DNA from 3 places in the Pseudoxanthobacter sp. M-2 genome. Region 2 is predicted to be linked to each of the others. Evidence: riboswitches for the same ligand, from Rfam matches in the RefSeq annotation. Region 2 holds a riboswitch; each other region holds the start of a gene.
The links. Region 2 has a riboswitch for cobalamin ahead of RUR49_RS00915 (CbtB domain-containing protein). Riboswitches for the same ligand answer to the same signal wherever they lie in the genome.

Region 1: it holds a riboswitch for cobalamin, as region 2 does, so the genes downstream of both, RUR49_RS14390 (BLUF domain-containing protein) here and RUR49_RS00915 (CbtB domain-containing protein) in region 2, are expected to answer to the same signal.
Region 3: it holds a riboswitch for cobalamin, as region 2 does, so the genes downstream of both, RUR49_RS13990 (copper chaperone PCu(A)C) here and RUR49_RS00915 (CbtB domain-containing protein) in region 2, are expected to answer to the same signal.

Annotation. Positions count from the first base shown of each region.
Region 1 covers NZ_JAWDIR010000022.1:592,919-596,495, reverse strand. Annotated here, with positions in the region: gene RUR49_RS14395 (methyl-accepting chemotaxis protein) at 1-876, opposite strand, end outside; cobalamin riboswitch at 1,252-1,470, shown strand; gene RUR49_RS14390 (BLUF domain-containing protein) at 1,577-2,818, shown strand; gene RUR49_RS14385 (DUF6894 family protein) at 2,918-3,169, opposite strand; gene RUR49_RS14380 (TetR/AcrR family transcriptional regulator) at 3,513-3,577, opposite strand, start outside.
Region 2 covers NZ_JAWDIR010000001.1:183,960-187,536, forward strand. Annotated here, with positions in the region: gene cobW (cobalamin biosynthesis protein CobW) at 1-671, opposite strand, end outside; gene RUR49_RS00905 (DUF1636 domain-containing protein) at 668-1,099, opposite strand; gene RUR49_RS00910 (CbtA family protein) at 1,162-1,893, opposite strand; gene RUR49_RS00915 (CbtB domain-containing protein) at 1,901-2,086, opposite strand; cobalamin riboswitch at 2,119-2,332, opposite strand; gene cobO (cob(I)yrinic acid a,c-diamide adenosyltransferase) at 2,381-2,998, shown strand; gene RUR49_RS00925 (precorrin-8X methylmutase) at 3,157-3,577, shown strand, end outside.
Region 3 covers NZ_JAWDIR010000022.1:505,659-509,235, forward strand. Annotated here, with positions in the region: gene RUR49_RS13975 (metal ABC transporter ATP-binding protein) at 1-28, opposite strand, end outside; gene RUR49_RS13980 (hypothetical protein) at 22-147, opposite strand; gene RUR49_RS13985 (hypothetical protein) at 213-1,097, opposite strand; gene RUR49_RS13990 (copper chaperone PCu(A)C) at 1,518-2,021, opposite strand; cobalamin riboswitch at 2,057-2,243, opposite strand; gene RUR49_RS13995 (UxaA family hydrolase) at 2,409-3,577, opposite strand, start outside.

The DNA.
Region 1 (3,577 bases), on a different contig from region 2:
CACGGCCGAGACCTGGCCGTCGAGCACGGCGACCTTCTCCATGTTGGCGGCCCGGGCGAGGCGCGCGGCCTCCTCGGCCGCCACCTGCTCGGCGCGCAGGCGGTCGGCCTCCTCGCCGGTCGCCTTGAAGACGGCGAGCGCCTCGGCCATCGCGCCGACCTCGTCGGTACGCCCGAGCTCGGGCACCACCACCCCCGCCTCCCGGCGCGACAGCCTGAGCATCGCGTCCGTCATGCGCCCGATCGGACCGATGACGCCGGCGAACGCCGTCCACAGCGAGAAGGCGAGCGCCCCGAGCCCGAGTGCGATGGTGGCGACCATCACGGCCGTGGCGAGTTCGTAGGCCCGCTCGACGGTGTCGTAGACCTGCTTCGACACCGACACCTGCAGGCCGATCAACGCGCTGATCGCCTCGGAGATCGGGTCGATCGCCGGGTAGAGGCGGTCGATCACGAACGCGTCGAGGGCGGCCGTGTCGTTGCTGCGCAGGATGGCGACGAGCGCCTCCACCTCGGCGGAGGCGATCGTCTTCAACCCTTTGGCCCGGTCGGCGAGCGCCCGCTCGTCGGCGTCCATGTAGGTCAGTTCGTAGGCGGCCCACAGGCGCTCGATGTCGCTGCGGGCCGCGTCGATGGCGGCGATGCCCGCTTCGCTGCCGATGTTGCCGTTGCGCACCTTGTGGGCCGCGTCGACGATGTTCACGGCATAGGCATCGGCGATCGCCTTGAGGTCGGCCAGCGGCACGACGCGGTCGGCATAGACCGTCACCAGCCCCTTCTGGGCGGTGCGGGCGGCGTAGAACCCCGAGGCGGCGATCGCCACGAGGGCGACGAGCATCAGGCCGAGCGAAAGCGACAACTTCGAGCGAATGGTCATGATGATCTCTGGGCGGGTGTGCACGGCTGATAGGAGGTCCCCGCATCGGGCGTGCGCCGCGACAGGGGGGCCGGTTGTGAGCGACTGGATGGGTCGTGGAGCGTCGGCCGAACGGGCCATCGCGGCCGGTCAGACGATCAGCCGACGCTTGCGCGAGGCTTGCGGCCGGGTCCTGCATCTCCCCTCGGAGCCGCCCGACCTGCTCCGTCGTGGACAAGGTGTGCTGCCCGGGCGGTGACGCCGGCAGGCCGGGAGCGTGCGCGACCAAGGCCGACGGCGGCGCCCGGTGGGCGGGCCGTCCGCGGCCAGCCGCGCGGGCGGAAGAACTGGGCTGTGCGGCGACCGTCAACGCGCCTTGACACTTTGTGCCGGTGTGCAACGATGGGGAGCTTCGGTCCTCGCGGATAGACGAAATCTCTGAGGCTAAGAGGGAATCCGGTGCGCTGGTCGCCAGCAACGCCGGAGCTGTTCCCGCACCTGTGAGCGGAGAGCCGTCTCGCCTGGAACGCCACCGCCGGGGTCCGCCCCGTCACCACGGCCTTCCGCCGCGACCGTCCGTGAGCCAGGAGACCTGCCGGGGTCTGGACGTTCGCGGGCGGGGTGCACCGGCGGAACGCCTCGGCCTGGTGTGCCCGTTCCGGCTGCCGGTCCGGGGGCGTGCCTCGATCACTCCCGATAAAAAATCGTTTGGGAGGATCGGATGGCTGGCCTGGCGCGCGACATCTCACCGGCGGACGACGTCGCGGACCTGTCGGATGCTGGCCGCCGTGAACCCGGTCTCCGCGAGCCGTCCCGCCTCGAGCCGTCCCGTGTCGCTCTGGCCCGCCCGCTCGTCGATCCGGCCCTGACGACGCTGTCCTATCGCAGCCGCGCCCGCGACGTTCCGGGCGAGGACGAGATCCAGCAGCTGCTTCTCGATGCCCGCACGCGCAACCGCGCGCTGGGCGTCACCGGCATGCTGCATTTCACCGGCGGGCGCTACTACCAGTGGCTCGAGGGGCCGGACAAGGGCGTCGCCGAGGTCTGGCATTCCATCCGTTGCGACGGCCGCCACGCCGAGGTCGAGCTCCTCGGTGCGCGGGCGGCGCCAGCGCGCCTGTTCGCCGGCTGGGACATGCAGTGGTTCCGCCACGCCGATGCGGCGGCCGATCCGGGTGGCATCGCCGAGCAGCGCGCCCGCACGGAGGACGCCGCGGCGCTCGCACACTTCGCCGTCGCGGGCGACCGTGCCGCGGTGGACGCCCTGCTCGCCGGCCGCCTCGTGCCGGGCAGCCCGGTGCGCTCCCTGTTCGGCAGCCTGCTCGAGCCGGCCGTCCGCCTCCTCGGCGACTGGTGGCGCGAGGACCGCTGCCGCGATGTCGACGTGACGCTCGCTCTCACCCTTCTGCAGAGCGCCGTCCGCCCGCTGGTGCTGCCCCATCCCGTCCCCTTCCAGGCGAAGGCGTGCCGCGTTCTCGTCACCCCGCAGCCGGGCGAGCACCACATCCTCGGCTCCGCCCTCGTCGGCGAGTGCTTCTGGGACGCCGGCTGGAACGTCTCGGTGGAGTTCCCGAACACCGATGCCGAGCTGTCGGCGCTGGCGGAGGGCACCTGGTTCGACGCGATCACGCTTTCGCTGAGCGACGTCTACGGCCGCGAGGAGTGGCTGCCGCGCATGGCCGAGACGATCCGCGCCGTGCGCGCCGCCTCCCGCAATCCCGATCTCGTCGTCGGCGTCGGCGGGCGGGCCTTCCTCCACCATGCCCAGATGGCGGCCGTCACCGTCGGCGCCGACATCGGCGTCTCCTCGGCGATCGAGGCGGTGGACGAGGTGAGCTACGCGATGTACCGCCGCGCCACCTTCTCGATGCGCCGCTCCAGCACCCCGACCACCCTCGTCGCCCCGCCCCCGGTCATCACGCTGGCCGCCGCCGTCTCGCCGGGCTGGAAGATCGTGCACTGAGGGGGAGGGGACGGTCGCCGGCACCGCTGCAGGCGGCCTTCCGATCTCAGTTTCATGAAGGCAGCCGCCTGGCGGCTGATGCCTCTGCCACCGGGCGCTCTAGCGCCCGCGTGCGGTGGTCGCCGGCGACCGGTTCGCGGTCACGTAGATCACGTAGAGGATGAGGCCCCGCTGATCGGTCACGTCGATCTGCCAGTCCTCGTCGACCCAGAGCTGGTGCGCGTGCTCGGTCAGAAGTTCGCCGATGCGCTTGGCGGCCTCGACGCGCGCGGCCGTGCTGTCCGGCAGCTCGGCGCCCTGCGTGAGCATGACATGGGTCGGGGTGCGGACCTGGAAATTGTAGAACGGCAACGGCGCCTCCTCTGGCCACAGAACGCCACCGGCGCCGAAAGTTTCCCGGCGGCACCGACCCGCGCTCTGCATCAGTCGACGCTCGCAGCGATTGCTTCACCTGAAGGTCCCCTCGGCTCTGCCTCGCCCGGTCATCACGCCCGCCGCCGCCGTCTCGCCGGGCGTCGAAGATCGTGCACTGGGGGGCAGGGCAGGGCAGGGGGCGCGCGTGGCTCTGCCGCCCGTTACACGTGCCCTGCTGGTCTCCACTCTCCTTCGTCATTGCCGGCCTTGTGCCGGGAACCCGAGCGACACCGCCACGGTGCGCGGCAGGGCGAGGGCGTCGACCGAGCCCCGGGCCCGACTATCCGGACGGGCCGGGCGGCGTGACGGCCTCGTCGGGGGACGCCGTCAGATAGGCGAGGAGAA
Region 2 (3,577 bases):
ACGACGGTGACGGCGCGCGGCAGCGCCTCCGCCACGAGCGCCTGCGCCCGCGCCAGCCCGGCGGCGTCGACGAGGTCGGTCTTGGTCAGCACGACGAGGTCGGCGCAGGCGATCTGATCCTCGAACACCTCCTCGATCGGGTCGTCGTGATCGAGCGAGGGATCGGCCGCGCGCTGGCGGGCGAGCGCCGCCTCGTCCATCGCCATGCGGCCGCTCGCGAGCGCCTGCCCATCGACCACCGCGACGACGCCGTCGACGGTGACGCGGCTCTTGATCGCCGGCCAGTTGAAGGCCTGCACCAGCGGCTTTGGCAGCGCGAGGCCCGACGTCTCGATGAGAATGTGGTCGACCGCTGGCGAGCGGGCGAGGATGGCGTCGAGCGCCGGCACGAAGTCGTCCGCGACGGTGCAGCAGAGGCAGCCGTTGGCGAGCTCGACGATGTTCTCCTCCGGGCAGCTCTCGATGCCGCAGCCCTTCAGGATCGAGCCGTCGACGCCGAGATCGCCGAACTCGTTGACCATGACGGCCAGCCGCCGGCCGTTCGCCGTCTCCAGCACGTGGCGGATCAGGGTGGTCTTGCCGGCGCCGAGGAAGCCGGTGACGATCGTGCACGGCACCTTGGCGAGCGGGGCGTCGGCGGGGCGGGCGGAGGCGGGGGTGTCAAAGCTCATGTCGGAGCCCTTTCGGGTCTGAAGGCGGTGGGCGGCACGCGCGCGACAACGCCCTTCTTGAAGGCGGGCGGGCGGTCGGCCCAGCGCAGGATGCCGGTCTCGCTCGCCGCGTAGGCGCGCGCGGCGGTGGCGATCTCGGCGACGTGGGCCTCGCCCTCGACGTCGCCGACGATGTAGGTCCACTTCTCCGGGGCCACGAAGGCGACGGTGCAGGCGCGCCGGCAGACGGCGAGGCACTCGACCGGCACGACGGCGATGCCGGGTTCCTCGGCGAGCGCCCCGGCGAGCGCGGTGGCGAAGCTGCGGCCCGGCTCGACGTGGGGCATCGCCGGGTCGCCGGCGGTCTCGCCCTCGGCGCGCGGCCGGCGGCAACTGACGCAGACGAACACCGAGGCCTGCAGCGGCCCCGCCTCAGCAGGCGCCGTCACCGCGGGCCCCGCCGATGCCTCGTCCCCGGCTTGCGCCGGCGACGGGGCCTCGACGAGCGCGCTCAGGGTGCCGTCCTCGCGGCGAACCGCGGCCAGAGCGCGCCGACGGCCCAGCCGATGGCGAGCCAGAACAGGCCGGAGAGCACGATCGAGCGGGCGGCGAACTCGCCCTGCAGCTCCGCCGGAACGGCCGAGGTGAACTCTGCCGGCTGCGGCGCGCCGACGATCTGCGGCGCGAGCGCCAGCACGACGGCGAGCGGCTTCGCCCAAGGCCGGTCGACCTTGAGGAACAGGAACAGCGCAACGGCCGTCATCGCCACGGTGACGACCCACCAGAGCTGGCGGGCGTCGAGGCCGGCGGCGGCGGAGGCCGGCAGCTCCGGCGGCAGCCCGAAGGCCGGTGCCAGCACCACCGCCACGAAGGCGGCCGCGCCCCAGGCGAGGCCCGTGCGCTCGGAGATCGTCTCCCCCGAGGCGACCATTGCCGCCGTCAGCATCAGCGCGAAGCCGACGCCGGCGAGAAGGGTCGCGAGCGCCGTGAACGCCGTCCGCTCGAGGCCGTCCTCGGGCGCCCAGCCCTCCTCGCCGTCGGCGTGCTCGGCGACGGAGTGGGCGAGCATCAGCTTGGCGTCGCCGAAATCGTGCAGGACGCCGGAATGGGCGGCCTCGCCGGCGTGCTCGAAGCTCTCGGCGTGGAGAATCAGGGGGGTGACGGAGAAGTGCTGCAGGACCGCGATCGCAAGTCCCACGGCAAGGCCGGCCAGCAAGCCGACCGACAGGATACGTCCGAGCATGGCCCGCTCAGTGGCAGGGGAAGGCGAGCGTATGCCGGGTGTCGTGCGCGGCGTTGTGCAGCGCATCGGAATGGGCGAAGCCCACGCCGAAGACCATGAACGCGCCGATCGCAAAGGCGATCGCAGCCGCGATCAGGGCCTCGGAGCGGGCTTGTGGCCGGGTGGCGGCGAGTTCTTTCGAAAATTCCGTCATGTCATCCTCCGTCGCCGCCCCACCGGCGGCGCAACGAGTAAAGGTCTGACGGCAGGTCTCCTGGCTCACGGGTCACCGCCCGGCGCCGCCTTCCCAGAACCGACGGTTCCAGTGGCCTTCGACGCGGGCTCGCCGCTCACAGTTGCGGGGGCAGCCGCGGATTTGGCGCTCTCCTCTCGAAGAAAGCCGCACCGCGTTCCCTTTTCACCTTCCGAACAGGGAAGGACCGTCGAGGATTTGGTACAGGACGGGGACGCCGGCCGTCAATCGAGTCGGCCGGGCCGGAGAGGACTCATGACCCGGGACATCGACGAGGCGGAGGCGGCGCGCCACAAGGCGAAGGCGGAAAAGCGCAAGGCGGTGCAGGACGCCGAGGTGGCGGGGAAGACGGTCGAGAAGGGCCTCCTGATCGTCACCACCGGCCCCGGCAAGGGCAAGTCGACGGCCGCCTTCGGGCTGGCGCTGCGCATGCTCGGGCGCGGCCGGCGGGTGGCGGTGGTGCAGTTCATCAAGGGCGCCTGGGACAGTGGCGAGCGCGCCGCCCTCGAGACGTTCGGCGACCGGGTGGTGTGGCGTTCGATGGGCGAGGGCTTCACCTGGGAGACGCAGGACCTCGCCCGCGACATCGCCGCCGCCGAAAAGGCGTGGGCGCAGGCCGAGGCCTTCCTCGACGACCCGTCCTTCGGCCTCGTCGTGCTCGACGAGCTCAACATTGCGCTTCGCTACAACTATCTGCCGCTGGAGGCGGTGGTGGCGCGGCTGGCCGGGCGGCGCGCGGGCCTGCACGTCGTCGTCACTGGCCGCAACGCCAAGCCGGAGCTCGTCGCCGCCGCCGACTGCGTCACCGAGATGGCGGCGACCAAGCACCACTTTGCCGCCGGCGTGAAGGCGCAGGAGGGGGTGGAGGTCTGAGCGCCGGCCCCCCGTTCGCGTCGCGCGCACTTGACCGGCGCGATGCGGCGGCGGAGACAACGGGCGGAACGACGGCGCCGCGGCCTGACGCGGCGAGCGGGGAGTGCGGTGGTGCGGCGAGGCGAAGATCAGCTCCGGCCGGCGGGATCGGTGGCGCGATGACGGCACCCCGCTACGACTATGTCCGCGACGGCACCGGCATCTACGAGCGCTCGTTCGCGATCATCCGGGCCGAGGCGGACCTGTCGGCCTTCTCTGAGGAGGAGGCCGACGTGGCGGTGCGGATGATCCACGCTTGCGGCGCGGTGGAGGCGGCGTCCGTGATCGCGTTCTCGCCCGGCGTGGTGGCGGCGGCGCGGGCGGCGCTCGCAGCCGGCGCGCCGATCCTGTGCGACGCCGAGATGGTGGCGCGCGGTGTGACGCGGGCGCGGCTGCCGGTCGACAACGCCGTGATCTGCACCCTCAACGACCCGCGCACGCCCGGCCTCGCGGCCGAGATGGGCACGACGCGCTCGGCGGCGGCGGTGGACCTCTGGGACGAGCACATGGCCGGCGCCGTGGTGGCGATCGGCAACGCCC
Region 3 (3,577 bases), on a different contig from region 2:
CGAGGAGGACGGAAGCGGGGGTCACCATGCCACCACTCCGAACCAGTCGAGCGCCCAGGCGACGGCGAGCCAGACGACGGCATTGAGACCGACGGCGAGGAGGAGCCGGCTCCAGACGGAGGAGGCGATCAGGGCGGAGGTGCTCATGGCGAGGATCCGGTCGACGGGGCCGGCCGGCGCCCGGCGGCGGGAAGCGCCGCTTGCTCGGCTGCTCATTCGGCGTGGATCCGCCCGGTCCACACCGGGGTGCGGCCCTCGCCGACGAAGCGCACTGCGCCGCTGTCGAGATCGACGACGTGGATGCCACCGGTGGCGACGCGGCGGTCGGACTGGAAGACCAGCATGGCGCCGTCCGGCGACCAGTCGGGCGACAGGTCCGAGGCCTTGCCGCGCGTCGCCCGCTTCAGGCGGTTCGAGGACGGCGTGAAGACGTAGAGGTCACCGCCCGCGGCGAAGGCGATCTGCCGGCCGTCCGGCGACCAGCGCGGCCCGTCGATGCTCGCCGGCGCCGCCGGGCCGAAGTCGTGGGGCTGCCTGCGGCCCTCGGCGAGGCGGGCGAGGCGGAACGGGAACAGCGACCCGACGCGGCGATTGGTCTGCAGCACGATGGTGCCGTTGATGGGCGACGGATCAGGCGCCACATCGAAGGAGCCGGCGCGGTCCGGCTTGGTCAGCTGCGTCTCGGTGCGGTCGTCGACGCGGACGCTCCAGAGGCCGAAGCCGGCGGTGAAGTCGCCGCGCTGGAAGACGATGGTCTTGCCGTCGGCCGTGAAGGCCGGCCGCTGGTCCTCGGCCGGGTTGCGGGTCAGCCGGCGCACCTTCAGCTTGTCCGGCCGGATGATGTAGATTTCCGGGTCCTCGTGCGGCGGCCGGCGGCTGTTGAAGGCGATCCAGCGCCCGTCCGGCGACCATGACGGCGCCCGGTCCGGCCCTGCGTTCTCGGTGACGCGGCGCTCGACACCGCTGGCGAGATCGCGGATGTAGATCTCGTCCTGGCCGCTGCGGTCGGAGACGAAGGCGAGGGTGCCGGAAAGGTCGTCCGCCGCCGCGGGACCCCCGACCGCCGCCAGAGCGACCGCCGCCGCCATCATCCGCACGCAAGGCCCCAGGCCTGCGAACCACCGAACCGACACCGAACTGACCACCACCGCCTCACTGATTGCAACGTTATAACATAACATCGCGTAGCAGGCGGAGGAGCGGGGCGCAAGATTGGCGGACGCGGTTCCGGGGGATGACTGCGGCCCTGCGTGCCGGTGTTTTCTGGCAGGGACCGGGGCCACTCCGCGCGCCGACGGGCGGGGATTCCGGCGGCATCTCACGGGTGGGCGATCAGTCGTCCCGCTCCCGCCCTGGTCGCAGTGCGACGATGCGCCGTTCTGCGGCCGGCGCATCGTGCTGGGTGGGGCGAGTCGATGATCACGACGGGCGGGGCGCTCCCGCCACGGCGAGAGAGCGCCCCGCCGATCTGAGCCGACGGCGCGGACCTTCAGGCGCGGGGCGTCGCCCGCGGGTCGTCAGGTTGCCGGCTTGGCCTCTTCGGCATGATCGTGGTCGCCCTCGTGGCCGTGCGGCTCCTCGATCTCGACCTCGACTTCGACCGTCCCGGCCTTGGCGAACTCCAGCACCATGTCGAAGTGCTGGCCTCCCTCGAGAGGACGCTGAACGTTGTCGAGCACGAGGGTGATGCCGCCGCGCTGGAAGGTCAGCGTCTGGCCGGCGGCGATCTCCACCGCCGGGATCTCGCGCACCGACAGCGCGCCATCGGCGCCAAGCACCGGCGCCTCGAACTTGCCGGCGTCGGAGAACGTCGTCTTCACGCCGACGAGGCGGTCGGCTTCGGTGCCGGTGTTGCGGATGGTCAGGTAGACCGGCACCGCGTCGGCGGTCTTGCCCACTTCCTCGGTCCACAGGTGGCTCACCTGCAGCGCCCCGGCGGAGAAGATCTCGCCGTCGTGGTGGGCGAGGGCGGGCACGGCAAACAGCAAAGCGGCGAGCGCCGCCGACTTCAGGACACGCATGGTCACTCCTTGCGGGGGCACTCCCGCCCCCTTTCGGGTTGCACGTGCGTGACGGCAGGTCTCCTGGCTCGCGGGTCATCGCCCTCGGTGTCCAGCCTTCCCGGGCCTTGCGGCCCAGTGGCTCTGGACGGGCTCACCGCTGACAGTTGCGGGAACAGCGCCGGACTCTCACCGGCTTCCCTCTTGGCCCCGAATCCGGGGACCGCCACGCCCCCAGAGCCTACAACCGCTCGCCTGGTGGCGACAATGCCAGGCACTTTTGCCTGCTCTGACATAAAAACGGCCGGCGGGTCGCCCCGCCGGCCGTCGGTCTCGAAGCTCGTGAGAAAGGGAGGGGCGGCTCCCGCCGGTCCCCTCCCCGCCCCCGCAAATCAGGCGCTGCGCAGATCAGGCGCTGCGATAGAGCTTGGTCATCACGAACTCGCGGTGGCCGAGGGCCTCCGCGGCGGTGAGGCGGCCATTCGCCGTGCGGATGACCATGTCGATCAGCTTGTCGCCGGCCGCCTCGATCGTCAGTTCCCGGCGCAGGATGCCGGAGACGTCGACGTCCATGTGCTCGGGCATCGTGCGGATCGTGCGCGGGTTGCCGGTGATCTTCACCACCGGCACGATCGGGTTGCCGATGACGTTGCCCTGGCCGGTCGGGAAGGTGTGGACGACGTAGCCCGCGGCGCCCATCAGGGTCACGCATTCGGCAGCCGCCGACGACGTGTCCATGAAATAGAGGCCCGGGCCCTTCGCCGGCTCTTCCGCCGGGCCGAGGGCGTCGAGATAGGTGCAGGTGCGGCCGATCTTCTCGAGGTTGCCGAGCGCCTTCTCCTCGATGGTGGTCAGGCCACCCTCGATGTTGCCCTTGGTCGGCTGCGAGTCCGACAGGTCATCGGTCTTATGGGCCTCGATGACGTCGTCCTGGTAGGACTTCCACATCTTGTACCACTTCTCCGCGATCTCGGGCGACGCCGCCCGCTTCTTGCAGAGATGCTCGGCACCGGTGATCTCGGAGGTCTCGCCGAAGACGCCGTAGATGCCGTGCGGGATCAGCTTGTCGTACATGTTGCCGACCGTCGGGCACGAGGCGAGGCCGGTCGTCGTGTCGGACTCGCCGCACTTCGTCGACACCCACAGGTCGGCGATCGGGCACTCCTCGCGCTGCAGCTCGGACGCCCACTGCACGTATTCCTTCGCGCGGTAGGAGGCCGAGGCGATGGTGGCGATGTCGCCGTGCTGCTCGATCCAGAAGCCCGACACCGGCTTGCCGGTCTTGGCGATGCCCTCGACGACGCGGTTCGTCCAGTTCGGCTCGATGCCGATGACGATGACGGCGGCGACGTTCGGGTTCGAGCCGGTGCCGATGAGGGTGCGGAAGTGCAGATCGAGGTCGGCGCCGAACTGCAGACGCCCGTAGGCGTGCGGCAGGGCCATCGTCCCCTTGATGTTGTTGGCCACCGCCTCGCAGGCGGCGTTCGACAGGTCGTCGAGGGGGAGCAGGATCACGTGGTTGCGGACGCCGACGCGCCCGTTCTCGCGGCGCCAGCCCTGGAACGTCAGATTGCCGT